Regions from separate parts of the Pseudoalteromonas sp. APC 3250 genome, predicted to be linked through region 1. Evidence: predicted binding sites of a transcription regulator. Region 1 holds the regulator's gene; the other holds the start of a gene.

The links. The regulator FliA, encoded in region 1, starts transcription of late flagellar genes. The targets are predictions, from matches to a motif close to CTAAAGNTNNNNNNNNNNNNGCCGATA.
Region 2: QL986_RS12305 (DUF4402 domain-containing protein) is a predicted target of FliA. The motif match lies at 3,986-4,012, and genes of this name have one in related genera.

The regions. Positions count from the first base shown of each region.
Region 1 is NZ_JASDCM010000006.1:190,706-204,837, reverse strand. Features, by position in the region: gene fliR (flagellar biosynthetic protein FliR) at 1-58, shown strand, start outside; gene flhB (flagellar biosynthesis protein FlhB) at 68-1,198, shown strand; gene flhA (flagellar biosynthesis protein FlhA) at 1,270-3,378, shown strand; gene flhF (flagellar biosynthesis protein FlhF) at 3,400-4,890, shown strand; gene QL986_RS08910 (MinD/ParA family protein) at 4,883-5,743, shown strand; gene QL986_RS08905 (RNA polymerase sigma factor FliA) at 5,770-6,480, shown strand; gene cheY (chemotaxis response regulator CheY) at 6,521-6,904, shown strand; gene QL986_RS08895 (protein phosphatase CheZ) at 6,921-7,688, shown strand; gene QL986_RS08890 (chemotaxis protein CheA) at 7,703-9,919, shown strand; gene QL986_RS08885 (chemotaxis response regulator protein-glutamate methylesterase) at 9,973-11,124, shown strand; gene QL986_RS08880 (flagellar motor protein) at 11,117-11,881, shown strand; gene QL986_RS08875 (flagellar motor protein MotB) at 11,887-12,849, shown strand; gene QL986_RS08870 (ParA family protein) at 12,862-13,632, shown strand; gene QL986_RS08865 (chemotaxis protein CheW) at 13,636-14,132, shown strand, end outside.
Region 2 is NZ_JASDCM010000011.1:25,716-43,174, reverse strand. Features, by position in the region: gene lgt (prolipoprotein diacylglyceryl transferase) at 1-370, shown strand, start outside; gene QL986_RS12325 (thymidylate synthase) at 384-1,235, shown strand; gene galU (UTP--glucose-1-phosphate uridylyltransferase GalU) at 1,253-2,131, shown strand; gene QL986_RS12315 (SPOR domain-containing protein) at 2,357-3,259, shown strand; gene QL986_RS12310 (SPOR domain-containing protein) at 3,330-3,926, shown strand; gene QL986_RS12305 (DUF4402 domain-containing protein) at 4,063-4,653, shown strand; gene QL986_RS12300 (DUF4402 domain-containing protein) at 4,686-5,132, shown strand; gene QL986_RS12295 (fimbria/pilus periplasmic chaperone) at 5,146-5,976, shown strand; gene QL986_RS12290 (hypothetical protein) at 6,003-8,999, shown strand; gene QL986_RS12285 (SPOR domain-containing protein) at 9,018-9,680, shown strand; gene QL986_RS12280 (FlgO family outer membrane protein) at 9,748-10,341, shown strand; gene QL986_RS12275 (FlgO family outer membrane protein) at 10,354-11,031, shown strand; gene QL986_RS12270 (FlgO family outer membrane protein) at 11,040-11,717, shown strand; tRNA gene QL986_RS12265 (tRNA-Arg) at 11,792-11,866, shown strand; gene QL986_RS12260 (HEPN domain-containing protein) at 12,405-13,628, shown strand; gene QL986_RS12255 (hypothetical protein) at 13,976-14,932, opposite strand; gene QL986_RS12250 (pitrilysin family protein) at 15,173-17,459, shown strand, end outside.

The DNA of each region.
Region 1 (14,132 bases):
GTTCCAATGGCTAAAAATGGTTGAGCTGATGTGTACTCTAGTTGGTTGTTCCCCTTAGGAGAGCGTAATGGCTGAAGATTCCGGACAAGAAAAAACCGAAGAACCCACCCCCAAAAAAGTTGATGATGCTAAAAAGAAAGGTCAAATAGCGCGTTCTAAAGAGTTAGGTACCATGTTTGTGCTTATTTTTTCTGCTATTTCCTTATTAATGTATGGGCCTGAAATTGGCAAAGGCTTGTACCGCATTATGGGAAGAATGCTGAGTCTTAACCGCAATGAAACCTACGACACCACCAAAATGTTTGCCGTATGGGGAGAGGTGGCCGACGTACTGTTATTTCCTATGTCGATGTTTGTACTCATTATTGTATTGGCTGCATTTATCGGTAATACCATGCTTGGCGGCTTTAATTTTAGTTGGCAAGCAGCTGCGCCCAAAGCCAGTAAAATGTCGCCAATGAAAGGCTTTACCCGCATGTTTGGTCCACAAGCGGCTATAGAATTGCTTAAGTCATTATTAAAGTTTGGCTTGGTGGCCGCATTTGCTATTTTTTTAATTAATACGTTTTTTGATGAAATCTTACATTTAAGTATAGAAAGTGCGCCTGGCAATATTGTTCATGCTTTGGAAATTTTAGCGTGGATGTTTTTAGGCATGTCTTGCACCTTAATTATTATTGCTGCTATTGACGCCCCATTTCAAAGCTATAGTCATAACAAACAGCTTAAAATGACTATGCAAGAGGTAAAAGACGAATATAAAAACTCAGAAGGTGATCCGCAGATTAAAGCGCGCATAAGGCAAACCCAACGTCAAATGTCGCAAAAGAGAATGATGCAGGATGTGCCAGACGCCGATGTTATTGTTACCAACCCTACTCACTATTCCGTAGCTTTAAAATACGATACAGAGCGAGCAGGCGCGCCTATTGTATTAGCCAAAGGTGTGGATGAGCTCGCCATGCAAATTCGTAAAATTGCATTGGGTAATGAAGTGCCTATTGTTGAGTCTCCAACTTTAACCCGAGCGCTTTATCATACTGCAGAAGTGGGTGAGCAAATCCCCGATCAGCTCTTTACTGCGGTTGCTCAAGTGCTTGCTTATGTGTTTCAGCTTAAACGGTTTAAAAAAGGCCGTGGAAAACGCCCTGTTGCCCTTAATAAAAAGCTGCCTATCCCCGATGAATTTAAGTATTAACTGCTAACCAACTAACTTGGAATAGTTATTGCAATTTCAGCGTAGTGTCAATTTTTTGAAATTGTAGAGTTATGGAATTTAAAGCGGTATTACAACAACTTAATAAAGATAAAAAAGAATATGCGAAGGGCGTTGGTACACCGCTTTTGGTGTTGGCTGCGCTGGGCATGGTTATTTTACCGCTGCCTCCATTCCTGCTTGATATATTATTTTCGTTTAATATCGCGCTTGCGTTAGTTGTATTACTGGTCACTTTATACACCATGAAGCCGCTTGAGTTTGGTATGTTCCCAGCGGTGCTGTTAATTGCAACCATAATGCGCTTGGCACTCAATGTGGCCAGTACCCGGGTGGTACTGCTTGAGGGTCATAACGGTGGGGATGCTGCTGGTAAAGTCATTGAAGCATTTGGTTCAGTGGTAATCGGTGGTAACTACGCCGTGGGCTTGGTGGTGTTTTTAATTCTGATCATCATTAACTTTGTGGTAATCACCAAAGGTGCTGGTCGTATTTCAGAAGTATCAGCGCGTTTTACTCTAGATGCTATGCCAGGTAAGCAAATGGCCATAGATGCAGATATGAATGCCGGTTTTATCAGTGCCGAGCAGGCCAGAGAACGTCGTGAGGAAGTAACCCGTGAAGCTGACTTTTATGGTTCTATGGATGGTGCTAGTAAATTTGTAAAAGGCGATGCTATTGCTGGCATAGTCATTTTAGTAATCAATATTGTGGGTGGCTTATTTGTTGGCATGATCCAACATGATTTAAGTTTTTCACGCGCTATGGAAGTGTACACACTATTGACCATTGGTGATGGCTTAGTCGCGCAATTACCTTCATTACTACTTTCAATTGGTACTGCAATTGTTGTAACCCGTCAAAATGAATCGCACAACATGGGCGATCAGTTTAAGAAGCAATTAGGTAACGAAAAGTCGTTATTTATTGCCTCAGGTATCCTTATTACTATGGGCTTAGTCCCAGGTATGCCACACCTTGCATTTTTAAGCTTAGGGGCGCTTTTAGGTTACCTTGCATACTATACTCAGCAAAATAAACTGAAATTAGCCGCTGCAGAAGCAGAAGAAGCCGAAAATGCCGCCTCAGGTACCGGAATTGCGGCTAAACAAGAGCAAAAAGAACTGGGTTGGGATGATGTTCAACAAGTTGATGTTATTGGTTTAGAAGTCGGTTACCGACTCATTCCTCTCGTTGACCAATCACAAGGTGGCGAGCTGTTAAACCGTATTAAAGGAGTGCGTAAAAAACTATCTCAAGAGCTGGGCTTTTTAGTGCCGCCGGTGCATATACGCGATAATCTAGAACTCGACCCAAATGCATACCGCATAACCATGATGGGTGTATCAAGTGGTGAGGGTGAGCTTAAACATGGTGATGAATTAGCGATTAACCCAGGCCAAGTATTTGGCCCGCTAAAAGGAATTGAAACTAAAGATCCTGCGTTTGGTTTAGATGCAGTTTGGATAAAACCTGATCAAAAAGATGAAGCACAGTCTTTAGGTTACACGGTGGTTGATTCGGCGACCGTGGTGGCAACCCATATTAGCCAGTTACTCACCAATAGCGCCGCATTATTACTCGGACATGAAGAAGTACAAAACTTATTAGATATGTTAGGTAAGAGTCACCCTCGCTTAGTTGAAGGACTTGTACCTGAGGTATTACCGCTGACCACCATCGTTAAAGTACTACAAAATTTATTAAATGAAGGGGTAGCAATACGAGATATGCGCTCAATTGTTCAAACCCTTGTTGAGTATGGCCCTCGTAGCCAAGACCCAGATGTATTAACGGCTGCAGTGCGAATATCACTGCGTAGATTAATCGTCCAAGATGCCGTTGGTATGTCTTCTGAAATCCCTGTCATAACCTTGGCGCCTGAGTTGGAACAGATGTTGCATCAGTCACTTCAAAATGCAGGTGATGAAGGTGCCGGAATAGAACCAGGGCTTGCTGATAGACTTCAAACATCATTGAATGAAGCGCATCAAAATCAAGAAATGGCCGGTGAACCTTCAATATTGCTAACGTCAGGAATGTTACGCACTGTGTTATCTCGATTTGTTAAATACACCATTCCAGGATTGCGAGTGATGTCTTATCAAGAGATACCAGATGAAAGACAGATCAAGATTGTCAGCTCTGTAGGCCAACAATAAGATTTTAAAGGGGTTTGAATTATGAAAATTAAACGTTTTTTTGCTAAAGACATGCGCACTGCACTAAAAGAAGTAAAAGAAGAGTTGGGTGTTGATGCGGTTATTATGTCAAATAAAAAACTAGCTAATGGCGTTGAAATTGTTGCTGCAGTTGATTACGACAAAGCAGCGACAAAACCGCCAGAGCAGCCTCAAAGCCAACCCGCTGCAAGAGCTTCATTTGCACATACTGAGCAAAGTTCACATAATTTTGTTAAACCAGAACCGCAACGCGCTCAACCTAAGCCACAAGCAAAGGTTGCAGATAGCTTACAAGCCTTACTAGAGCGTCAGTCTCCACGTCCTCGTTCAGCAGAGCTTGCTTCAATGTTTTCACACTCTGGCATTGACACTTCTGGTCACTATCAAGAACAAGAGCCTGTGCAATCACGACCTAAAAATATGTTTGAACGTGAACAAAGCGCGCCAGTGCGCCCTCACACCCAAGCCGATAGCTTAGGTTTTGACGATTTAGACAGTGGCTTTGACGATTTAGATTCACCTAGCGCACCGCGTCAGCAAACAATGCATAAAGAATCCAGTGACATCAGCACAATGCGTGAAGAAATGAACGCAATTCGTCAACTATTAGAGCACCAAGTATCAGGTTTAATGCAGCAAGATATGGCACGTCGCGACCCGACCCGTGCATGTATGATTGACCGCTTAGTCGGTATGGGGATAGAGAAAAATGTTGCTGAGCAAATGGCATGTTTTGTACCAGACGATGTGTCTCGCCAACAAGGCTGGAAAGCTTTATTGAACATGGTTGAAGATCAAATGCAAACTACGAACAACGAAATACTTCGCCAAGGCGGTGTTTTTGCGTTAGTCGGGCCTACAGGCGTGGGTAAAACCACCACAGTTGCAAAACTGGCAGCATTGGGTGCACAAAAATACGGTGCCGATAAAGTAGCGCTTATTACTACCGATACTTACCGTATTGGTGCTTATGAGCAGCTAGCAACGTATGGTCGTATTATAGGTTGTGGCGTTAAACAAGTTAAAGATGCAAATGAATTAGCAGAAGTTTTATACCATTTACGAAATAAACGTCTAGTCTTAATTGATACAGCGGGAATGAGTCAACGTGATTTACGTTTAACCGAGCAGTTAAACACCTTAATGCGTAATCAGCGTGTTGATATACGTAGTTATTTAGTATTAAGTGCGACGGCGCAAATTAATGTATTACAAGAAACAGTAAGGCACTTTAAAAAAGTACAGCTAAGCGGATGTATTTTTACTAAACTTGATGAGTCATTGAGTTTAGGTGAGATTATTAGTATTGCGATTCAAAATCGTCTCCCAATAGGGTATCTTACTAACGGTCAGCGAGTACCAGAAGATATTAGAGTGGCAAATGCCGAAAAACTAGTAAAAAAAGCTGAGCAATTGTATTTAAAAAGAATAAAAGCACAACAATCACGACACCAATCAGTGGCGTCGAGCACAGTAGAGATGTATGATTAACACAGTTTTAGATCAAGCAAGCGGCCTTCGCAAAATGAGCAAGAATAATAATAACGGCGTAAAAGTTATCGCTGTCACCGGCGGCAAAGGTGGAGTGGGTAAAACGAACGTATCCCTTAACACGGCAATCGCGTTAGGCCAACAAGGCAAACGTGTGCTTGTACTAGATGCTGATTTAGGATTAGCGAATTGTGATGTGATGCTTGGACTGCGCGTTGAGCGTAATTTATCTCATGTTTTATCGGGCGAATGTGAACTTGATGATATTTTAGTCGAAGGTCCCGCAGGCATAAAAATAGTGCCTGCAACATCGGGTTCGCAAAGTATGGTTGAGTTATCACCCTCAGAGCACGCTGGACTTATTCGTGCATTTAGTGAACTTAACACCGACTTTGATATTTTAATTGTTGATACCGCTGCGGGTATTTCCGATATGGTGCTGAGTTTTTCTCGCGCAGCGCAAGATGTGGTTGTGGTGGTATGTGATGAGCCTACATCAATTACCGATGCCTATGCTTTAATTAAAGTACTTAGCCGTGAGCACGGCGTTTATAAATTTAAAATTGTTGCCAATATGGTGCGTAGTTTACGCGAAGGGCAGGAATTGTTTGCAAAACTTTCAAAGGTTACCGACCGATTTTTAGATATATCAATGGAGTTGGTTGCAACGGTTCCATATGATGAAAATATGCGCAAATCAACGCGCCGCCAAAAAGTAATTGTTGAGGTTTTTCCTGGGTCGCCTGCTGCAATTGCTTTTAAAACACTGGCTACAAAAATTGCTAAGTGGCCAACACCTAGTCAAGCCTCGGGTCATTTAGAGTTTTTCATTGAGAAACTAGTTAGTAACTAACAATGACAATACCGGTGAATAGAGCTATGGGATATCAGTCAACACAAAATTTAAATATGATTGTTGAAAAGCATGCCTCATTAGTCAAAAAAGTGGCGTGCCATTTAATTGCTCGTTTACCGGCCAGTGTGCAGCTAGATGATTTAATTCAATCGGGTATGATTGGTTTAATTGAAGCTTCAAAAAACTTTGATGCGAGCAAAGGCGCAAGCTTTGAAACCTTTGCCGGTATTCGTATTCGTGGTGCGATGATAGACGAAATGCGCCGAGGCGATTGGGTTCCACGTTCAGTTCACAGAAAAAGCCGTTTGGTTGCAGAGACTATTGTTGCGCTTGAGAACAGTTTAAACCGTGAACCTAAAGATAGTGAAGTTGCTGAAAAACTTGAAATTTCGCTAAATGAGTACCATCATATTTTAAACGATGTAAATGTAAGCAAAGTGTTAGGTATTGAAGACCTTGGTATAGATGACGATGTGATTACACCTCATGGCCAAGATTTAGCACTAGACAAACCGTTCAATAATGTTAAAAATGAACGGTTTAATGAGTCTTTACTCAGTGCAATAAAGTCGTTACCGGAAAAAGATGCAATGGTGCTTTCTTTGTACTATAACGATGAGATGAATTTAAAAGAAATTGGGCATATACTCGATGTAAGTGAATCGCGTGTAAGTCAGATACATGGTCAGGCGATGATTAAGCTTAAAGCAAAAATCAATGACTGGATAAACTAGAAGTAAGTAAATAAAGGTTCAGGCCTCACTGGAGGATGTTTTGGATAAAAACATTAAAATTCTTGTTGTTGATGATTTCTCAACAATGAGACGTATTATTAAAAACCTGTTGCGCGATTTAGGTTTTACCAATGTTCAAGAAGCAGATGACGGGTCAACTGCTTTGCCTATGTTGCAAAATCAAGCGTTTGATTTTGTTGTAACAGATTGGAATATGCCAGGCATGCAAGGTATTGATCTTTTGAGGGCAATTCGAGCTGATGAAAAATTAAAGCATATTCCTGTTTTAATGGTTACAGCAGAAGCTAAAAAAGAACAAATAATTGCTGCGGCCCAAGCAGGTGTTAATGGTTATATTGTTAAACCATTTACTGCAGGTACATTGAAAACTAAATTAGAAAAAGTGTTCGAACGCTTAGGTTAATGAGAGGGAGAGGCTTATGTCAGCACCTGCTGCGCCTCAGATTACTTTAGAACAAGCTCGCCAGTTAGTTGTTTTTTTAGAAAATGGTGAGCAAGATAAAGCGAATCAGTTAATTTTAGAAACAGCTTCACAAGAGCAATCACAGTTATTTGCTGAGGTGGGTAAGTTGACGCGTCAACTGCACGAAGCTTTAAAAAGTTTCGAGTTAGACACGCGTTTAACAGACATTACCACTGATGCCATCCCTGACGCAAAAAAACGCCTTAACTATGTCATGGAAATGACAGAAAACGCAGCCAATAAGACAATGGATGCGGTTGAAGCAAGCTTACCATTAGCACAAGAAATCGCTGACGAAATAGCTGATATCAAGCCAACGTGGGATCGTTTAATGAACCGCGAAATAGAGCTTGGTGAGTTTAAATCACTTTGTCATAGTATTGATAAGTTTATGAGCAGTTCTCATCACAAAACCGATGAGTTACAAATGCTGATGACTAATGTGCTGATGGCTCAAGACTATCAAGATTTAACCGGTCAGGTTATTCGCCGTGTTATTGAACTTGTCCGTGAAGTTGAAGAAAGTTTAATTCACCTGTTGACTGCATTTGCAGCGCAAGGTGGTGAGGTTGAACCAACTGAACAACCAGAAAAAATAGAAGATCCCATTGTTGCACAAACACTAGCAGGTCCCGAAGGGCCTATTATTGATAAAGAAACGCGTAATGATGTTGTATCTGATCAAGATGAAGTTGATGATCTATTATCAAGTTTGGGCTTCTAATAGGAGAGTACTGCATGAGCTTTGAAGTCGATGAAGATATTTTACAAGACTTTTTAGTAGAGGCCGGAGAAATCCTTGAGCTTTTATCTGAACAGTTAGTAGAACTGGAAAACAACCCAGATGATACTGAGCTACTAAACGCAATATTTCGCGGTTTCCACACTGTAAAGGGTGGCGCTGGCTTTTTGGCTATGACAGAGCTTGTTGATGCATGTCATGGTGCTGAAAATGTGTTTGATTTACTGCGCCAAGGTGTAAGAACAGTTAACTCTGAATTAATGGATGTGATTTTACAAGCACTGGATACCATTAATGAAATGTTTGCCACGATTAAAAATCGTGACCAGCCAGAGCCTGCTGATCCAGAATTACTTGCAGTACTTCACAAACTTGGACAGCCACCGACAGCAGAAGAGCTTGCCGGCGATTCTGTGGTTGAAGATATAGCTCCTGTCGAAACCCCATCGGTAGAGCCCGAACCAGTTGCAGAGCAACCGAGCAACGATGCTGAAGAAGACCCGTTTGCTTTTGATGAATTATTTAGCGGCCCAGATAGCAGCAGTACTGAGTCTCAGATTGATGAAATAACCGAAGACGAATTCGAAAGCCTACTTGATGAACTTCATGGAAAAGGGCAAGCCCCACAAGAAAAACAATCATCATCAAGTGACAATGATGTCAGTGGTGATATAACTGACGATGAGTTTGACAGCTTATTGGATGAACTTCATGGTGTAGGCAGCTTTGGCGAAGTGAGCCAAGCAACCGCAAGTACACCACAACAAACACCATCAGCCCCTGTGGCTCCACCAAGTAACGAGCAAAGCTCGGGCGATGATGAAATAAGTGACGACGAGTTTGAAGCGTTACTTGATGAACTTCATGGTAAAGGTGCACCTAAGTCGATAGAAACACCGGCTCCTGTAAGTAAACCAGAACCAGTGGCAGCTAAAAAGCCAGAACCAGTTGCTGCAGCTAAGCCACAGCCTAAACCAGAGCCAGCTAAGCCTGCTCCTGCGGCACAAGCAGCTAAAGCTGCGCCGCCTAAAAAAGCAGCGCCTCCACCGGCAGAAACAACAGTACGTGTTGATACCAAACGCCTAGACCAAATAATGAACATGGTGGGCGAGTTAGTACTTGTGCGAAATCGCTTAGTGAGTTTGGCGACTAATTCTGATAGCGAGGCTATGGGTAAAGCTATTTCCAACTTAGATGTTGTGACTGCTGATATCCAAGGTGCAGTAATGCAAACACGAATGCAGCCAATTAAAAAAGTATTTGGCCGTTTTCCTCGTGTTGTACGTGACTTAGCACGAACACTTAAAAAAGATATTAATTTATTACTTGTCGGTGAAGACACCGATTTAGATAAAAATTTAGTGGAAGCATTGGCCGATCCATTGGTGCATTTGGTTCGCAACTCGGTCGACCATGGTATTGAAATGCCCGATATTCGTGAAGCATCGGGTAAACCTAGAACAGGTACGGTGACTTTATCAGCTTCGCAACAGGGTGATCATATTCTACTTACCATCCAAGATGATGGTGCCGGTATGGATGCTGAAAAGCTTAAAAAGATTGCGATTAGTAAAGGGGTGCTTGATCACGACCAAGCGAGTCGTCTTTCTGATACTGAAGCTTATAACCTTATTTTTGCACCTGGATTTTCAACCAAAGAAGAAATCTCAGATATTTCTGGCCGTGGTGTTGGTATGGATGTGGTTAAAACAAAAATCACTCAGCTCAATGGCTCGGTTAACATAAAATCAGAAATGGGCGTAGGGACTACTTTAGAAATCAAAGTTCCACTAACACTTGCGATATTACCTACCTTAATGGTGGTGGTGGGAGAGCAAACCTTTGCCTTGCCGCTAGCGGGTGTAAGTGAAATATTCCACTTAGATTTAACAAAAACTAATGTGGTTGATGGCCAGCTAACGATTATTGTTCGTAAAAAGTCGATTCCATTATTCTACCTTGAACATTGGCTTATAAAAGGCGCTGATAGAGGTCAGCGAAAAGCACAAGGGCATGTCGTTATTGTGCAAATAGGGACTCAAAAAGTAGGGTTCGTTGTTGATTCACTAATAGGTCAAGAAGAAGTGGTGATCAAGCCTCTAGATGCATTATTGCAAGGTACGCCGGGTATGGCGGGTGCGACTATTACCTCTGATGGTGGAATTGCACTGATATTAGATGTACCGAGTATGCTAAAGCATTACGCTGGATAATAAAAAGTAGGTATAAACTTTATGCCTACCCATTCATTGAATAAGAGAGCGAAATGGCTGTTAAAGTTTTAGTAGTTGATGATTCAAGCTTTTTTCGCCGCAGAGTGAGTGAAATTCTTGAACAAGACAGCGGCATTGAGGTAATAGGCTTTGCTGTAAATGGCCGAGAGGCCGTCGAAAAAACAGCTCAGTTACGTCCTGATGTTATCACCATGGATGTTGAAATGCCGGTGCTGGATGGTATTAGTGCTGTGAAAGAGATCATGGCGAGTAATCCAACACCTATTTTAATGTTTTCATCGTTAACACGAGCAGGGGCATCTGCCACTTTGGATGCGCTTGATGCTGGGGCGATGGACTTTTTACCTAAAAAGTTTGAAGATATTGCTCGCAATAACGATGATGCAATTAAGTTATTGCAAAATAAGGTTAAGGAAATAGGCCGCCAGCGTATTGGAAGAATTACGAGAACGGCCCCATCTCCAAGTATTAGTAAACCAGCGTCAAACAGTTCTGAACGCTTTTCTAACCTTGCTAAAAAGCCGATAGTTCAACCTGATCGTAGCTTTAATAATGCGAGTCCTGCACCTAATAACAGCAGTGCCTCAGCGCGTGCCAGTGGTAAGCAGTATCAGTTAGTTGCTATTGGTACATCCACAGGTGGGCCAGTTGCACTGCAAACTATTTTGACGCAATTACCTGCTAATTTTCCACACCCTATTTTACTCATACAGCATATGCCTGCTGCATTTACCCCGGCCTTTGCTACTCGCTTAGATGGCTTGTGTAAGATTAAAGTAAAAGAAGCGCAGCAAGGCGATAGATTACAACCTGGGTGCGCTTATTTAGCGCCAGGTGGCCAGCAAATGATGGTAGAAGGACGTGGCTCTAATAGAACCCTTCGTGTGTTTGAAGATAAAAATGAACGAGTAAACTATAAACCAAGTGTTGATATTACCTTTGCCAGTGCGGCCAAAGCGTATCAAGGTGATGTGCTTGCCATTATTTTGACAGGCATGGGTGCAGATGGTCGTGATGGTGCTCGCATGCTTAAGCAAACTGGCGCTACAATTTGGGCTCAGGATGAAAAAAGCTGTGTTGTCTATGGTATGCCTCAGGCGATAGCCAGTGCAGGTTTAGCGAGCGAAAGCATTAGCCTTCATGATGTGGCTGCACGCTTAAAAAGAGAGGTTGGCTGTGGATAAGCTTTCTGTTTTAGGATTACTGGTTGCATTAGGTGCTATTGCAATCGGTTATTCTTTAGAGGGAGGTGTGGTATCTGCGCTGTTTAATGGGCCTGCACTAATTATTGTATTAGGCGGTACATTAGGTGCGGTGATGCTACAAACATCAGCCAATACATTTAAAAAAATGCTTAGTATTACTCATTGGGTTTTTGTTACCGACGACCATGATATTGAAGATGCTATTGAGCAAGTAAAACGCTGGTCGCATAAAGCCCGTCAAGAGGGTTATTTAGCATTAGAAAACGAAGCACTTGCGCATTCAGATCCCTATGCCGCCAAAGGACTGAGTTTATTAGTTGATGGCTGTTCAGAGCAAAAACTACGCGATACCCTCGAGATTGACTTATTACTTGAGCGAGAACGATTACTTGAGGCTAGCCGGGTATATGAAGCAATGGGTGGGTATAGCCCAACTATTGGTATTTTAGGTGCTGTACTTGGGCTTATTCAAGCCATGTCATTTATTAACGATCCTGAGCAGTTAGGAACGGGTATTGCCACCGCGTTCATTGCAACTATATATGGTGTTGGTTTGGCTAATTTATTATTTTTACCTATGGCCAATAAGCTAAAGCAACGGGTTGAACAAAAGATGCTTTATCACGAAATGTTAGCGGAAGGTGTAATTGCTATTAGCCAAGGTGAGAGCCCTATTAATATAGAACTAAAGCTTGAAGCCTACCGCGTTGAACGTCCAATTTTACAGGCCCATTAGCGCCTATGTTACGCCGTCGCTTACGTCATCACCAATTAAAGAGCCAACATACTGAGCGTTGGTTAGTTTCTTATGCGGATTATATGACCATAATGTTTGCATTTTTTGTTGTATTGTATGCAATTGCGATAAACAAAGAAGACAACATCAAGGTTTTATCTGATTCTCTTGAGCATGTTTTTGATAAGTCTGCAAAACAATATTCTCAGCAGGGTAACGGGGTAAATGGTGATGCTTTATTGCTTGAAAGGGTGACCCCTGAGGCTGAAATACTCTATGGCGAAAGTATTCAAGAGCTAGAGCAAGGCCCAGTGTTACTCGATGGTCAAAGTGACAATAGCAATATTAGTCAACGCCACTTAGGTAAGCCGCTGGATAGTTTATTGGCTAAATTACAATCGTCGCTGATTGATGAGATACGCAGTGGCGAGGCTAGCTTAGAACTAAGCCAAGACTGGTTGGTTATTGAGCTCAATTCCGGATTGTTGTTTGCTAGTGGTAGTGCTGTTGCACATAACAAGGCCAAAGAGATTGTAAAAAAAATTGAAGCAATCATCGCATCAGTCGATAACTATATAAGAGTACGCGGGTATACAGATAACGAAACCATACGAAATGAAATATTTCGTTCTAATTGGGAGTTATCAGTGGCGCGTGCAACCTCAATATTAGTTGAGCTAGAGCGTTTGGGCATTGAATCCGCGCGCATGGCCATTGAGGGATATGGTCAATACTCTCCCTTTGCCGATAATAATACCGAAGCTGGGCGTGCTGAAAACCGTAAAGTCGTGATTGCACTTTCTAAATATGGTTTAGCACCCGAGCCCTCTGATGAACAAACGAGATCATCAATTTCAGTATCAGAGCAAAGTCAGCCAGAAATTGAGCTACCAGCCCAAGACGATACAATAAAAATAATTCGTTTACCGCATGGTGGCATCCGTGTTACAACGCGCAACGAACAGTAATTAGGATGTAATGTGAAAGTTTGGACAGTAGCCAATCAAAAAGGGGGAGTAGGCAAAACCACTACAGCGGTTAGCCTTGCAGGGATCCTTGCGCTTCAAGGCAAGCGCGTGTTATTGATTGATACAGATCCTCATGCTTCACTAACCTATTACTTTGGTATTGATTCAGAAGATTTAGAGGTCAGTGTTTACGATATTTTTACTCGCGGCTCGAGTATGAAAAGCGAAGAAATATTGCAAGCATTATGCCCCTCAACAATTGAAAACCTTGATATTTTACCCGCAACTATGGCGATCGCGACACTTGACCGTAGCATGGGTAATAAAACGGGAATGGGCCTGATTTTAAAAAAAACACTGGCTAAAATTAGCGAGTATTACGATTACGCAATTTTAGATTGTCCACCTGTTTTAGGTGTGCTGATGGTCAATGCGCTTGCCGCCTGTGAAAGAGTGTTAGTGCCGGTGCAAACTGAGTTCTTGGCGCTTAAAGGGCTCGATAGAATGATGCGTACTATGGAATTAATGCAAACCTCTCAAGCGAAAAGCTATGAATATACTATAATTCCAACTATGTATGATAAACGAACCAAAGCATCGCTTGAGGCCTATAAAACACTACAAGAAACGTATAAAGAAAAAGTATGGCCAGGCGTTATTCCTGTGGATACTAAATTTAGAGATGCAAGTTTAGCGCAAAAAGTACCGGTAGATTTTTGCCCAAATGCGCGTGGAGTCTATGCTTATAAAGCATTACTTAAATATTTAATAAAACAAGGTTAATAAATGAGTAAGCAATTATTTGCTAATGAAAAAGTAGTCACTCAGTACTTAGGGGCGTTATTATCTGATGACGAACCAACAAAAGACCTTGAGCCTGTTGCTAAACTGCTTGAGCAGGTAACGTATGAAGAGCAAAAAGAACAACCAGTAATAGTTGAGCCTGTTGTTGAAGTTGAAAAGCTTAATAAGCAAGTATCGAATGTAGAAATTGACACCCACCAAGAGCAACACGTCGTGCCTGAGCAAGAGGTGGTTGTAGGTGGTGAAGCTGACTACTTTGATGGTGAGTTTCAAGCGCTGTTTTTTGAAGTGGCAGGGCTTACTTTAGCGGTGCCGCTAAAAGCCTTAGGTGGCATTCATGAGCTTGGAGAAGTAAATCATTTATTTGGCAAGCCTAAGTGGTTTAAAGGGGTTATGATCAACCGAGAAGAAAAACTCAATGTTGTTGATACCGCTCGCTGGGTTATGCCTGAAAAGTACGATGAGCAGTTAGAGGCATC
Region 2 (17,459 bases), on a different contig from region 1:
TAACGGCGAATTATGGGGGCGTACCACTGATGTTCCGTGGGCAATGGTGTTTCCAACCGGAGGCCCGCTTGCACGCCACCCTTCACAACTTTACGAAGCTTTTTTTGAAGGGCTTGTATTGTTTGTCATATTATTGTGGTTTATTAAGCGTCCACGTCCTGCGGGAAGTGTGTCGGGTTTGTTTTTACTGGGTTACGGCGTATTTAGATTTTGTATTGAATATTTTCGCCAACCAGATGCGCAATTGGGGCTATTTGCTGATTTCATTTCTATGGGGCAAATTCTATCGTTACCAATGATAATTGGCGGGTTAGGCTTACTTATTTGGGCCTATAAACAACCACTATCAAAAACAGCGGCAAAAGCTTAAAAGAAGAAGTTAGATGAAACAATATTTAGAATTATGTCAGCGCATTGTTGACCAAGGACAATGGATTGAAAACAAGCGTACCGGTACACGTTGTTTAACGGTTATAAACGCTGATTTAGAATACGATGTGGCTAATAATCAGTTCCCAATGATCACTACGCGAAAAAGCTATTACAAAGCGGCTATTGCTGAATTATTAGGTTATTTAAGAGGCTATGACAGTGCTGAGCAGTTTCGCAATATAGGTTGTAAAACCTGGGATGCTAACGCCAATGAAAATAGTGCCTGGCTCAATAATCCTAATCGTAAAGGTGAGGATGATATGGGGCGCGTTTATGGCGTGCAAGGACGAGGCTGGCAACGCCCTGATGGTTCAACACTGGATCAACTTGCAAAGGTCATCAATAATTTAAAAAATGGCATTGATGATCGCGGCGAAATTATTACCTTTTACAACCCAGGTGAGTTTGAGCTTGGCTGCTTGCGCCCATGCATGCATACGCATACCTTTTCATTACTAGGCGATACCCTGTATTTAACTTCGTACCAACGAAGTTGTGATGTACCGTTAGGGCTAAACTTTAATCAAATTCAATGTTTTGTTTTATTGGCACTGGTTGCACAAATTACTGGCCACAAAGCAGGTAAGGCATATCATAAAATCACCAATGCCCACATTTACGAAAATCAGCTAGATTTAATGCGAGACGTGCAATTAAAGCGCGAGCCATTTGCTTCTCCTCAATTAAAAATTAACCCAGAGATTAAGTCGCTCGAAGATATAGAAACATGGGTAACACGTGATGATTTTGAGGTGGTTGGTTATCAATGCCACGAGGCTATTCAATACCCATTTTCAGTTTAAAAAATAAGGAGAGCATAATGAAAGCAGTGATCCCCGTAGCCGGCCTTGGAACACGTATGTTACCGGCAACTAAAGCAATTCCAAAAGAAATGCTGCCCGTTGTAGACCGTCCACTCATTCAATACGTTGTTAGCGAAGCGGTTGCCGCTGGTATTAAAGAGATAGTGCTAGTAACGCATTCGAGTAAAAACTCGATTGAAAACCATTTTGATACCAGCTTTGAACTAGAGGCAACATTAGAGAAACGTGTAAAGCGGCAATTACTTGCCGAAATACAGTCTATTTGCCCTAAAGATGTGACCATTATTCATGTACGTCAAGGTGAAGCAAAAGGCCTAGGCCATGCTATTAACTGTGCCGCCCCTATTATTGGCAATGAACCTTTTGTGGTTATTTTACCCGACGTTATTATTGATGATGTAGAAAGTGACCTAACAAAAGACAACTTAGCTGAAATGATTACTCGCTTTGAGCAAACTAAACACAGTCAAATTATGGTTGAGCCAGTCCCTAAAGATGACGTAGATAAATTTGGTGTTGTGGATTTAGGTGATGTTGAGTTAAACCAAGGTGAAAGCTCACCCATTCAAAGCATGGTAGAAAAACCACCCGTTGACGAGGCACCTTCAAACCTTGCTGTGGTTGGTCGTTACGTGTTGAGTAAAAATATTTGGCCATTACTGGCTAAAACCCCTCAAGGTGCTGGTGATGAAATTCAGCTAACAGATGCAATAGCCATGCTTATGCAAGATGAAAAAGTAGATGCCTACGCAATGAAAGGCCGAAGCCATGATTGTGGCAGTAAAATTGGTTATTTAAAAGCAACCATTGAATTTGCTCTTCGTCGTGATGAATTCGCCGGTGAGCTTAAAACGTTTATTAAAACGTTAATTTAAATAAACTTATCATTATTAGAAGCGCCTATATGGCGCTTTTTTTGATTGTAAAATAGCTTTTTTAGTATTTTAAATTATCACTATTTTTGCAGTTATACAGACATATTTAACATTGTGTTGTAATCTTTATGTTAACCCAAGTTGTTTTGTTGTTAACGTGCTTTGTTGATTCAATTGAAAATTGACTTGATTGAGCGGTCTAAACTATTGAAAGAGAAACAATCAATGTGTGAATACAGCAAAAAGTATCACCGATATCTGTTAGTCGTATTACTGTTGTTATTAAGTACTGGTTGTACGATATCGCCTGATAAAACATCATTAAATGAAGAAGTTAAAGACTCACCTGAATATGTAACCATCACAGCGCTCGAGCTTGCTCAACTAAAAGATGCCGCCTTGCAATGGCAGCAAGCGCGCTCTGGCATAGAGCGGCTATTAAAGTTAGAACGTGAGCTCACATATTTAGTTGATCACCTAGATATTATTAACAGTAAAGCAATAGCGCAATCTAATCAGGCTGTTAGCAATCGTTATGCTCGCTCAGTAATAAACACAAAGGCGCCGCCAAATCTTAGATATGGTAATAATTACGCAAGCACCTCAGATAAAGTTGAACGACCAAGGCAAAGGTATAGTAATCGCTACGCAAAATCCTCTAAAGGGGACGCTCCATACAATCAGCGACACAGTAGTCGCTATGCTAGCGTGCCTACAAAAATGATTACAGCCCCTTCAAAAAGCTACAGTAAGCGCGCTGTTAGTTTGCCTGCGAAAGCAACGAACTCAATCGTGAAGAAAAAAGTATTCCCTCAAACATCGAAGCTAACAAAAGTGGCAATGGTTGATACCAACAAAAAAGTATTTGCATTGCAGGTTGCGTCACTCGATTCACAAGAGAGTGTTGCCAAAGAATGGAAGCAAATTAACAAAAAAGCAGCGCCTTTGTTTAAGGACAAAATCACGACAAATATTGAAAAAGCAAAGGTTAATAACAAAACCTATTATCGACTAAAATTAGGTGAGTATTTTAACTTTAAAAGTGCAGAGGATGATTGCGAGGTATTTAAATTTTATAAAGTTGACTGTTTTGTGAGTAACTACACTGACGGACCAATCAGGTTATAAAACAATATTACTTGGCGCTTTTATTGCATAATAGCTGTAGATAGCTAGTCTTTTGTAATGGGTGCCTAAAGTGAAACTTTATTTAATAACATTATTAATACCATTTGCATTAGCTGGTTGCAGCAACCAGCTAATGCCTTCAGATTCACAAAGCGATAAGCTTGTACGTGAAAAAGATATAAAACCTTACCTAGAGCAATGGGATAACAACAAAGAGCAAATAGCGCGCTTAAGCACCATGGAAGAAGACTTATCGTTATTGATTCAAGCGCTTTCTGCACAAACAGATATTGATACCGTACCAGAGCCGATGAAAGAGAAAGTTAAACGTGTTGAGTATGGCTCTAAGCAATCGTTACAACACTCATCAGAAACCGCTTTAGCTGATAACACTACCAGTACAAACAAAGCAATGTACGGTGTGCAAATTGGACGTTATTTAATTTCTAACGGAGCCAAAAGGCAAGTGGAGCGACTAAAAGAGCAATACCCTCAATTAAACAGTATTTTGCAATACCGTATTAATGAGCAAAAAAAAGAATCAACTATCTTTTATAGTGTTGTAGCAGGCCCGCTAAAAAATCAACAACAGGCGGCGCAGTTGTGTTTGTTTTTTTATAAGATGGGTAATAAATGTACCTTAGCGGCATTTTCAGAGGATGTTTAAGGTTTTTTTCGCTTATTTTTGCATCCTGTTATTATAAATCAAAATAAAGTAAATATTTTTTAACTTTTTAGTGATTTTGGCCGATACTTAAATTAACCTGAACAAAAGGTTAATAACATATATCTAAGGGAAAACTATGAACAAAATATTTACTAAAGCAGCATTGGCTGCGTCAATGGCTGCTCTTTCTTTTGGTGTAATAGCGGAAACTGCGACATTTAACGCAGGTGTAACTGTTCAAAACGCATTTACTTTTCAAAGTACTGCAGATTTAGATTTTGGTACTATTCGTGCTACAGCAGATACAGCTGCAACAGATACGGCGACTCTTGTTCTTGCAGCTAATCCTGCAACATCATCGATAACAGCAGCTTCAGGTGCGGGCGCAGAAATTGCAGTACTTGCAGCAGGTACGCCAGCTTCTTTTTCAGTGTCTGGGGTTTCTCCTTTTGCAACGCTTACAATTGATGCGACAGGTGTATCGGGTGCTATTTCTCCAGTAACTGCTCCTGCAGGCACTGCAGGCTTTACACTTGGTACTCCTACTTACTACGTATTAACTGGCGCAAACCCAAATAGTGCAGCAACAACAACTATCCAAGTTGACTCTACAGGCGCTGCTACATTTAATATGGGTGCGACATTAACTACAGATGCAACAACGCCTTCAAGTGATTACATTGATGGCGATTACAGTGGTACATTCACATTAATATTAGATTATTAATAGTATTTGCCTGCCTTAATGGCAGGCGCTTTGTGCTAAAACTTATTTTACTACTAAGTGTTTTTTTTAGCGCTAAAGTACTTGCTCAGGTGACCGTTCTTGAACCTCTAAACTTTGGTACGATTGTTGTCGTAAAAAATACACCTAGTAGCTCAATCACTCTTTTACCAAGTGGAACCAGTTCGACAACCAACATACATTTAATGCACAGTGGAAATCCTGCAGAATTGCTTTTTGAGGGATACGGGGCACGAGTACAATTAAACATAAGTGATACAGGTGTATATCCATCCCTTAGCAGAGTGAATGGTGGAAACGCTTTTATACTTAACAATGTCATTTATGCTTCTTCAGTAACAACAAACGCATATGGTATGGGGGTTTTAAAGGTTGGCGGGCAGTTAAGCACCAGTGGCAACGGGCAACCATATATAGACGATAACTACAGCACCACAATTGAATTAACAATTTCGTATTAAGAGCAATCTCAAAATGAATTTATATAAACTTTTTTTAATACTTGCATGTGCCAGTCAACTATTTATAGGCTTTAATAGCCAAGCCAATTTACTTATCTCTCCAACTCGTATTTCTTTTGATGAGCGCCAACGCGTTGCAAAAGTGATTGTAATAAACAATGGCGATGAATATCAGACATACCGTTTAGAATGGCAGGAAAAAACAGCAAAGCCAGAAGGTGGATATATTACCTTAACTGATAGGCAGATACTTCCTTCATCATTAAGCAATATGGTACGTATGAGCCCATCACAGGTACGCCTAGCTCCAGGTGAGCGTCAAATAGTAAAGCTTGCACTTAGAAAACCAAAAGGTTTGGACGATAAAGAGTATCGTTCGCATTTATTATTTAAGGCCCTACCCAATGAAACTAAAAGCAATAAACAAGGAATGGGTATCACAATTAATATGATTTTGAGTTATTCCATACCAATTATATTACGCCAAGGGGCTAAAATACCTGAAGTAGATATTGAATCTGTTGAAGTAATAAAAAATCAAAAAAATAACGCATTACTTGTCTCGCTTGCGAGAGCAGGAAACTATAGTACTTTTGGTAAAGTTGAAGCTTTTTACCAAGCAAGTAATAGTAGTGAAGAAATGAAAGTGTCTATGATTAACGACTATAGTATTTACGCTGAAGTGCCATTGGCTAGATTGACGTTAAATCTATTTGAAAAAAATGCGATTAAAGGTTCTGGTAAGTTGCGTATTGTATATTCAGGTTTAAAAGAATATCAAGGTATCAAATTTGCCGAGAAAGTGGTTAATATTAATGCAAGCTCAGTAGGGTTATTAAACTGATTTTAAAAATGTATTTTACATGGTGTGTGAGCTTAATACTGTTTGTGTTAAGTTTTTCTGTACACGCGTCTGTAAATAAAACAGACGCTATATATAACACTTTATTTAATATTGAGAAAAAATGGCAGGCTTTGACTGACGAGCAAGCTCTGAATACAGGGCAATTAAAGCTCGAAAAAAATGAAGGGCAAGAGGTCACGCTTTTTAACAACGCTGACGATAAAAGCGCAGGTATCCCTGTGGGTGAACTATTGTTTTTTTCAGCATACCTACGCCAATATTATTTAGGGGAGTTGGTTGCAATAAAAAGTGAAAGTGGCGCTTGGATTGAACTTAACAGTTTATTTGAGCAACTTAACTTTGCAATTACCATTAATAGTGAAAACTTAACCGCACAAGGGTGGTACATTTCACCTGAAAATCGTTTTGAACTGAACTTAAATAATAAAGCGGTAGTGATAAAGAACGAGGTTTATTCATTTTCAGAGCAAGACTACTATCTTGATTCCGGTGATGTGTTTGTTGATTCAGCACTTTTAAATCAATGGTTTGAATTAAACATGCGGCTTAACTTTAATTCTTTAGAACTTGGCTTTTCACCTAAGCAAGTTTTACCAATAGAACAAAAACTACAACGAGAAGAGCGGAAAATATCATCGAATGCGAATAATTTAGAGCCCACATTACCTTGGAAAGCCAGCCCTTACCAAGCAGTATCTACACCAGTAGCTGATTTACAACTTAGTTATTCTGCAAATGAATCTAACCGTTCTTTAGATTACTCAATTTTAGGTTCGCAAGATCTCGCTTATTTAAAAAGTGAATACTACCTTGCAGGACAAAACGGCGATGTTATTAGGGATTCACGTTTGTCTTTTAGCCGTGAAGACGCAAGCGCAAGCTTATTAGGGCCGTTAAATGCAACTAGTATAGCGTTTGGTGATGTACTTTCTACGCAAATAGGAAGTAACTTTACTAGTAACTACGCACGTGGAGTTAAAATAAATAACAAACCGTTGTATAAAAAGGTAAATAGTAATCAAATAAACTTAACTGGTGCAATACAGGCTGGTTGGGATGTAGAGCTATATCGCAATAAAATTTTAATTGGTCAGCAGCTTAGTTTACCTGATGGGCGCTATCTTTTTGAAAATATAGACCTACAGTTTGGGACTAATACGTTTGAGCTTATATTTTACGGGCCACAGGGACAAGTAGAGCGCAGAGTTGAAGAGTATTTAATTGATGGTAATAGTTTAAATGAGGGAGAAGGCTTTTATGAGTTTTCATTAACCCAAGAGGGCGAGCAGGTCCTCACAACACCAAATTACTTCAACGATCAACAAGGCTGGTTATTATCAGGTCGCTATGAACAGGGGGTAACTGACTACTTTTCTGTTTATGCGGGGACATCGGCTCTAAAAAATGATAACGCAGAGAATCAAAATAATTATGCGTTTGGCTCTAATTTGAGTATTTTTAATCGTGTATTAATTAATTTAGATTATGAAAAAAGTAATGACAGTGAAAAAGAGCTTGAACTTGCAGCCAGAACTGAACTTGCCGGTCAATCTTTGCGCTTTAGTATGCGAAAAGCATCACTATTATTAAATGCTAGCTCGCACAGTAATTTATATAACGATATAGACGTTTATGAGTTATTTGTATCGGGTAATGTTATGCAAAATAATTATGGTCAGTTAAGTTATCAAAACACGGCGTCACATATAAGTAGTGATACTCAACAAAGCACCCTTAGGTTTGGAAATAGCTTAAATTACTATAATAGCGGCTATTCGTTTAATAATAATTTACAGTGGTCAGATAATGACACCTTTTTTGGTAGTAGCCGGTTGCAAAAACGTTTTGGACGTTTGAGTACGCGTTTCGGTATTAACTACGAAATTAAACCTGAAAGTGAAATTACGAGTTACGAAACGGAGTTTAGCCGAAACCTAAGCTCTAATTTACAAGCAGAATTAAAATTAACACACCAGCTAGAAGATAACATTAAGTTTGCTGAGTTAGGATTAAATTGGCAAGCTGAGCTGTTTAGCTTAAATAGTAATTTTAATTACGATAGTGAGAATAATTGGCGCATCGGTTTATTTGGTCGCTTTAGCCTAGGTTATGACGCTAAAAATAACAACTACTTTGCTAATAGCCGTAGTTTAGTGCAGTCGGGTTCGTTAATGGTGCATGTATACCTTGATACAAATAATAACGGAGTATTTGATAAAGGCGAGCAAAACTTAGAAGGGATAAAAGTTAAAGGGCTACAAAATTATCGAAGAGCCGTTACCGATGAAAACGGTATAGCCTTATTATCAGGGATGCCAGCTAATTTAACCACAGATATAGTTATTGAGCCTGACAGCATTAGCGATCCATTCTTAATTACCGCAAACGATGGTTTTTCTATTACGCCCCGTGCCGGTTTTGTTGAATATATGGAAATACCGCTTAATCACAGTAGTGAATTGGAGGGAACTGTTTACAAACGAGATGAGCAAGGCAGCAGTGAAGTGCAGCCTTTTGCTACCGTTAAATTACTCGATAAACAAGGTAACCAAGTGGCGCAAACTCAAGCTGCCTATGATGGCTATTATTTGTTTACCGATTTACGCCCTGGCGAATATAAAGCGGTTATAGATGATAAGTTTAAGCAACGTAAGTCCTTAAAAGATACGCAACAAGTAATGGTGAATTTACCAGCGCAAGGTGAAGTAGTAATGGGCGTTGACTTTGAACTGAAAGAAAAAACACAAACGCCAGCGTATATTGCCAATGCGGGTGGGTTTTCATCATTGCCGATTATGAAAGCGTATTATCAATTAATTAAGCGCCATCTAAATGAGCAATCAAAGCGTGATGCTTTTTATATTAAAGACGATAAACAAAAGCGGTATATTTTAGCCGTCGCTTATGCCGAGTCTGCCCAAGGAGAGCTTGAACAAGTATGCGCAGAATTAAAAGTGAAAGGCTTGAACTGCCAAGTCCAAGCGCAACTTATTAGCCACTAATAACAATAAGGTTTAACCATGCAACATGCTAATTTATATAAACGCTATTCAATACTCATCGCCTATATTGGTGCTCTTTTTATATCTGGATGCAGCAGTCCCAAAACAGCAGTGGAATCGCCTCAGCCTAAACAAGCCAGTGCAAGCCTTTCTGACGAGGAGTTAGCGCAGCTAAAAGCATCATCTCAGCAGTGGCAAGCAGCCAAAGCAGGTGTTGAGCGTCTACTAGTGATTGAACAAGACTTAAAGCTATTAATAAGCCAATTAAATGCGGTGGCAAATCAAGACACCGCATCAACAAATACGCCTGTAGTACCAACAGCTAAAGCTTCAGCTGAAACGGTATCACCAAAAGTAGCACAAAAAGCTCAAGTGGCAACGAATGCAGCAGCTGATGAAAAACAAGCCGTTAAAGCGCTGTTTGCCCTCCAAGTTGCAGCCGTTACCGACAAAGACCGACTTAGCCAAAGTTTAAATCAAATAAAAGCCAGCGCATCTTCGTTATTTGAGGGGGAGTTTGTGGCGAATGTAGAAACTATCAACGTGAGTGGCATGACCTACTACCGTTTAAAGCTTGGGGCTTATCAGGAACAAGCAAATGCGGCTGCTGATTGCGATAAACTTAAACAGCGCCAAATCAACTGCATTGTGAGTCATTACACCCAGCAGCCTTTAAAATAAATATGTGGCAAGGGTATTCGGCATAATAATTGCTTTGTTGTTATTATGTTTTTAGAGGATGGCAACTATGCGCCTTTTGTTACCCTTACTATTATTAAATTTAGCGGGCTGTAGTTTAACACCTCAGCCAAAGCCGAGTATAAGCACTGATGCGCCTAAAGCGGTTATGGCACCTTATACGGTGAACCAGTACGTAAGTAGCTTAAGTGCCCAGCTTAGCCATATTAAAGAGCCTTTTAAAAGCACTGCTTCAATTGCGGTCAGTAGCTTTTATTTAGCAGATGCCCTAGATTCTCACGTTGCTCAAGGACAGGGGGCAGGGCTTAGCCAGCAGATTCAGGAAAGCTTAATAACCCAATTCACCCAATTAGGTTATAACACGGTTGAATATCGGCTTGAAAACCAACTTAACTTATCAGCGAGTGCAGACTCAGTACTTAGCCGCAATACTGGCAACTTAAAGCAGCGTCAGATTATTGACTTTGTCATCACCGGTACTTTAACTCGCCAAGAGCATGCTTATATTGTTAATGCACGAATGGTAAATATGCAAACCAACCAAGTTGTATCTGCCGGCAGTACTGAAATTCCCATCAATGTGATGTGGAGCAATGAAAAAATACAGCAGCGCGGTGACTATATTTACCGCAGTGAATATTAATTAGGAGCACACATGAAACGCCTACTATTAACTTTATGTTTGCCACTAGGCTTTGGTTGTTCACAAATGACAAACCATAGTGACACACAAATTACCGACGATACGCCTATGTTTTTTGAGCAACGCCCTGTAGCCGCACCTACACAAAGCGACTCGCTGTATCAAAATAAAACAGCAGTGATGAATAAAAACAAACAAGTTAACACGCCAACACGTAAAAATATTAATCATTATGTGCGTGGCATCATGCAAGACATGGCTGAAAATTTACAGTACGTAAATACTAAAACGCCATTAGCGGTATCAAGCTTTGTTTTTTTAGACCGTGACTACAACAATGCTGACTTAGTGGGTAATCAAATAGCAGAGAGCTTTATGCATGAGCTGCATAATTTTGGTGTACCGGTAATCGATTTTAAAACCACCGATTATATGCGTGTAACACCTGGCGGCGATTTTGTTTTTAGTCGCGACTACTTAGAGCTTAACCAAGAACAAAATTTTAGTTACGTATTAGCCGGCACGCTAGTAAACCACCAAGGTGGCATACTAGTAAACGCACGTATTGTTGGTTTAGCGAGTAAAGCGGTTGTAGGCTCTGCACAGGGCTTTATTCCGCAATCAGTGATCGACGCGTTAAATAGCAGTAACAGTGCTGATGGCATCATGCTAAAACAAGCGAGTAAGTGAGGTTTATCATGGCTAACTTAGCTAAGCGCTCAGCTTTAATTAGCATAAGTGCATTATCATTATTACTTTCAGGCTGTAATTTAATGGGCGAGTCGACCGCGACCGAGCCCGCCAAATCTGAGCCAGAGCAAACAGTGGTAAGTGATCTTGATTTTAACCAGATCATGGCGCAAATGCAGCGCAATGACGAGCAAGAGCAATATGCTGATACAACGCAATTTAATCCAAACAAGCACCACAAAAGCTTAGTTAATTACGTTGAGCAAATGGCACTTGATTTAACCGACACCATGCAAGTAGCCCCTCAAGATGCAGCGATTGCGGTTACGTCGTTCGTTGATTTAGACGCAAGTTTAACTACAACAAGCCAGTTAGGTAATCAGTTATCAGAAACCTTTATACATCAGCTACAAAAGTTTGGTTATAGCGCCGTTGATTTTAAAACAGCCAATTTAATTACCGTAAATAAGCAAGGCGATTTTGCCTTTACACGTAACACTCGCAAACTTGCAGGTACCAGTATAGCCAGCCATGTATTGTCAGGCACCCTTATTTATAGAGAGGACGGGGTAGAAATAAACGCACGCGTTATTGATATTCAAAGCAAACGCTTAGCAGCCAGCAGCCGAACATTTATACCGCTTTACGTATTAAATAAAGAAGATATATATTTATCAAGCAATTAACTTAATTTGATGCTTGATATAAAAAACCAGATGCCGTTATAATTTCCAAACACTTAGTACTTAGCACCCAGCGTGGCCTCTTAGTTAAATGGATATAACGGCCCCCTCCTAAGGGGCAGTTGCAGGTTCGATTCCTGCAGGGGCTACCAATAAAATCAATGAGTTATTATTTCTCTCTATTCCTATCCTAACTCTATGTAGCAATGTCAGCTATGTGGCATTTGCGGATAAAAAGTGAATTTGAAAGCCTGTTGGGTGGCGCCTTCGGCTTAACCAACCTACATTTTGACATAGGTCGGATAAGTGGCGGAGCCACGCCATCCGACAAAAATAATGAATTTACCAGAAACAACCCAACTTACCACGTTAGCGATATAAATAACTGCTTTATACAGTAAGTTAAACCACTCTATACCGACTATAGGCTGAGTACCATGAACGGAAGGCGGGGCCAATTTACTATTGCCCATTTATGCGCAAGACCCTTTACTCATTTACATCCTGTTCAAGCACATTTGCCCTAGTAAAATTTATCAATTATTCTAATACTGTTCGTTGTGATTTCCGTGATGTAGTACTGAGTATTTTTAACGATCACATGAGGCCTGAGTAGTAACTGGAATTAAAGTCGTTAAGTGTATAATGTAATTGCGCTGGTAATAATGAGATATTAGGGATAGTACTTGTATGAATCAACGAATAATTAAAGCTATAAATACGTCAGTTGTAGAAAGAAACATACAGCAACTTACTTTATGGATAGCCCAAGATGATTGGCGTAATTATGCAAAGAAATACGGTGCATCACGTAATTCAATAAAATTAGCTAATCTTATTGAAGAAGAGCACCCTAGGTTATCTTCCTCAACATTTCGCGTTGGAGGGTATGGGGAAAAGATTAATGCAATGTATTTGGCGAAATGGTTAGTTTTACAGGCTTCTGAGGTTGGGGCGGAACTTGCTTATTCATCTTTACTAGAGCTTGAATCTTCATCAGATGTAGTGATTTATAATATCTCATTAATTAGTGGGGTGGATTTTAAAGGAAAAGCAGAATTAATAGATGGTATTTATTTTTGTGATTTTGGAAATTTACCCAATACAGTCAGGGAAAATATAAATAACAAATTAATTAAATTATCTTCAAGTATTTCATCTAGTGGAAAAATCCACCCGCCCTATACATTTTTATGTCAACCCATGAAAAGCATATTACTTTCAAATGATCTTAGTGATGCTAATATCAAAACTATGAAAGGTTATGTAAATAAAGAATTTTTAATAACTAATTTTCTATCTTTATTCGCTTCTAACTTCGCCCCTTGCGTTGAATTACGCTGGTGTATTTTAGAAGACACTACACCTCTTTCTGGAATAATAGACATACATTCAACTCAATATTTAGAGGTTATTAAGCCTACACATTATGATTCATGGAATGATATTGACGCTGAACAAATTACTAATTTATTTGGAAAATATTTATCTATGAATGAGAAAATTAGATTGCCTTTAGATATTTCTTTGGCTCGTCTCTGTCAGGCTATGAACACTTGGAATGATACAAATAAAGCCATTGATCTAGGTATTGCCATTGAGTCGATATTAACAAAGCCTGATACTAATGGAGAGCTAGCTCTACAAATAAAAATTATTGGTTCAAAATTGGCTTCTGATGACCTTGAAAAGCGTAAAGAAATATCTTCTTTATTGAATGCAGCATACAGTATACGCTCCTCCGCTGTTCATGATGGGATTCTTAAAGACTCATACAAAGTTAACGGTCGAGGTAAATTAAGACCTAGTATTATTATGGATGAAACTTTTCCAATTTTAAGGGATTGTTTAGTGAAAATTATTGAAAAAAATGGACTAACTAAAGATGACTATGAGGAATTGTTTTTTTCGTAATTCTAGCGCTACATAGATTGTATAAAAATAGTAGAACCAAATGACTTAGCTAATATTTTGAGTTGCTTACAAGTATCGCTTCTATTTTAATAAATACGATACTTATTTTTATGATGGTTAAGTAATAAAGTGACTTTGCAAGACTTGAAGTTATAATGAATCGCTTGAATTGGTATGAATGCTAACCTGGAATTCAACAAAAACGAGCTAAAGTGATCGTCCTTTACTCGATCAAAGAAGCACTCCATTTAATTTTTCATAATAAAAAAGCGAGCTATCAATTAGCCCGCTTTATAAAATACTTTGCCGAACCCCGAACCCCGAACCCCGAATCCCGAATCCCGCAATTAAGCTATCAGTTTCTCCGCAATATTTAATTCCATAGTGGCTTTTAGCAATCGGTATAAATTAATAGACGCGTCTATTTCTTCTTTACGATTGGTTAAGCTTTCAATATTTAAACCCAGTGGTACACCTAAGTGAGCACAGCTTTTTAAAATTGAGTCGAGGTTTTCGCGACAAATACGCACTGATTCGCTTAGTGTATTTTCCGAATCAAGCATGCGCCATTTAGTTGCCTCTGGCACTGAGATACCTAGCCACTGCATAAACTCTAAGGTTTTTTCACCACCACAAGGCGTAAAGGTCAATATAATCCGATTAGGTGTCAGGCCTTGTGCTTTGCATGTGCGCGCATAACTGGTTATTAAATCTATGGTTGCTTGTGCGTTGTACACGGCTTGAGAGATAAAAAACTGGCACCCTTGTGCTGTTTTTTCTATTAAGCGTTGGTGCTCGTTGCGCTTATTGGCATGGCGCTCAGCAATGGTTACACCACCTAAAAAGAAGTCTTCTGACTGCTCTGCCAGTGTTTTGTAGGCATTCGGTAAGCTCAGCTTTATATCACCCGCTGATGACGGGCTACCCACTAATACCACGTTTTTTAAATCGTAGTCATTTTTAGTTTCATCTAACCACGCTTTAAACTCACTCACACCGCGCTGAGCTACACTTTTATAAGTAATTACATCAAGATCAGATAAGCCTCGTAAGAGTTGGCTGTACTCTCGCGGATCAACTGTTTGCTTAAATGCAAATGGACGCGCTTGCTCTGTACGACTGCTTTCATCTTGAATGTCATAAATAATCACACCGTCATATTCAATTTCGTGTAAACGGCCTAATAACTTTTCGGCAATGATTTTTAATTGCGCTTCATCAGTCCCAATTTTTGGCGGTGTTGTGCCAATTAGGTAAACACCTTGGTTGGTGTCCTGTATTTTTTCTTGAAGTGATAAAGCCATAATCCCCATTCCAGCTTAATTTGTGATGATGGATTTAATATAGCAGCCATTTAGACGTCTAGATAGATTTATTTGTTGAAAGTTTCTCAACTAACGTGAATTATTTTCATAGTTAAACCCTAATAACTGACACAGTTGTTTACATAATTAATAGGCTTAGGGCTCTTATATTTAATTACTTTACGGCATACTTAGTTTGGTAAATGTTTTAAAAATTGCTCAATTTAAAAAGGGATAACAATGAAATTTAAATTATTGGCAACTAGCCTAGCGGTATCGCTGGCCTTAACCGGTTGTGCTATGCCGCAAAGTCAAAACACGCAAACAGCAGCTCAACAAGAACAAGTTAATAAAGCAGATGAGCGTGTTTTTTCACAAGATTACCTAATAGAAGAGTTAGATAACGGCCTACGTGTGATGGTAGTTAAAACCGATTACCCAGATGTAGTATCGCTACAAATACCGGTGTCTGTTGGCTCGCGTAATGAAGTGGAAGCAGGTAAAACTGGTTTTGCTCACTTTTTTGAACACATGATGTTTAAAGGCTCTGAAAAGTTTCCGCAAGATGTGTATTCAGATATTTTAAAAAATTCAGGGGTTGATAACCGCGCCTACACAACTAACGATTACACTAACTACCACTTAAATTTTTCAAAGCAACATCTTGATAAAGTACTTGAGATTGAAGCGGATATTTTTCAAAACCTAAGCTACACCGAAGAGCAATTTAGAACGGAAGCGCTAACGGTTAAAGGCGAGTACTTAAAAAATAACGCCAGTCCAATTCGTAAATTATTAAGTGCGGTACGCCAAGAAGCGTTCGAAAAACATACCTATAAACACACTACAATGGGCTTTTTTGAAGACATTGAAGCCATGCCAGATCAAATGGCCTACGGTAAAGAATTTTTTGATAAGTTTTATAAGCCTGAATATGTATCGCTTGTGATTGTTGGTGATGTTGAGCCAAAAGAGACCATGGCGATGGTTAAAAAACACTGGGGTAACTGGCAAAAAGGCGACTATGTTGCTGATATTCCTAAAGAGCCAACTCAACAAGCGCCAAAATATGTGCATGAGCAAAACGAAGGATTACCTGGTCACTGGTTACTTGTGTCGTATAAAGGGGCTGCATGGGAGCCTCAGAAAAAAGACAGAGCCGCATTAGATTTACTGTCGCAGCTTTATTTTTCGAGCAATTCAGATATTTACCAAGAGCTGGTAGTAGAAAAGCAAATAGCGAGTCAAATGTTTACCTATAACCCAGAGACTAAAGATCCAGGGTTACTACATGTATTTGTAAAAGTTGAAAATGCCGATGATTTAGCCACAGTGCGTGATGCTATAAACCGTACGTATGCCAAAGCGCGTACCGAGTTGGTTGATAGCCAAAAACTCAGTGATTTAAAGTCTAATCTTAAATACAGCTTTATAAATGGTTTAGATTCATCGCAAGCAATTGCCTCTACACTTGCCAGCTATATGCATTTTGAGCGCGATCCTGAGGTAATTAATCAGCTGTATAAATCGGCAGACAATATCACTAGCGAAGATATTAGAGCCGTTGCAAATAAGTATTTTGTTGATAATGCGCGCACCACAATTACTATGTCGGCACTTGATAAAGCCCCAGGTTTTGAACAAGAAAGCGACTTAGATGCCTTGGTAGCTAAGTATCAGCAAGCACCGAGTAAGCCTATCTTTAAAGTGCTGGATAAAACTAATAGCTCGCCGTTAATCGATATTAACTTATTATTTAATACCGGTGCGGCTGCCGATCCGCAGGGTAAAAAAGGCGTGGCAGCACTCACTGCCGCAATGCTGGCGCAAGGTGGCTCAACGTCAATGAGTTATAAAGAAATTAAAAAGGCAATGTACCCGCTGGCGGGTAGTTTTGGTTATCAAATAGATAAAGAAATGCTGTCGTTTCAAGGGCGTATTCATAAAGATAATGCTGCTCAGTGGTATGCTTTAGTGAGTGAGCAGCTTCTAAACCCAGGCTTTAGAGAAGATGACTTTAAACGTCTGAAAAAAGAAATGATCGATGGCATTAAATCAGGTTTAAAAGCCTCTAATGATGAAGAGTTGGGTAAAGAAGTGCTCTACAGCGTGCTTTATAAGGGGCACCCTTATGAAAGCTATAACTACGGTGACTTATCAGATTTAGAAGCGCTTACTCTTGATGATGTTAAAGCGTTTTATAATGCTGAGCTTACACAAGCTAAACTTACTGTGGGTTTAATTGGTGCTGTGCCTGAAAAACTCAAAGCACAAATGTTAGCTGACTTAGCGACACTCCCTAAAGGTGAGCAAAGCCGCTTAACAATCCCTGATGCGCCAGAGCTTAAAGGTCATCATGCAACGATTGTTGAAAAGTCAGCGCAATCAACGGCTGTGTCGTTCGGGTTCCCTATTGATACCATTCGTAGCAGCGAAGACTGGACCGCATTGTGGCTAGTGCGTTCGTACTTTGGTGAGCATCGCAGTTCTAACAGTTACTTGTACGAACGTATTCGTCAAACGCGTG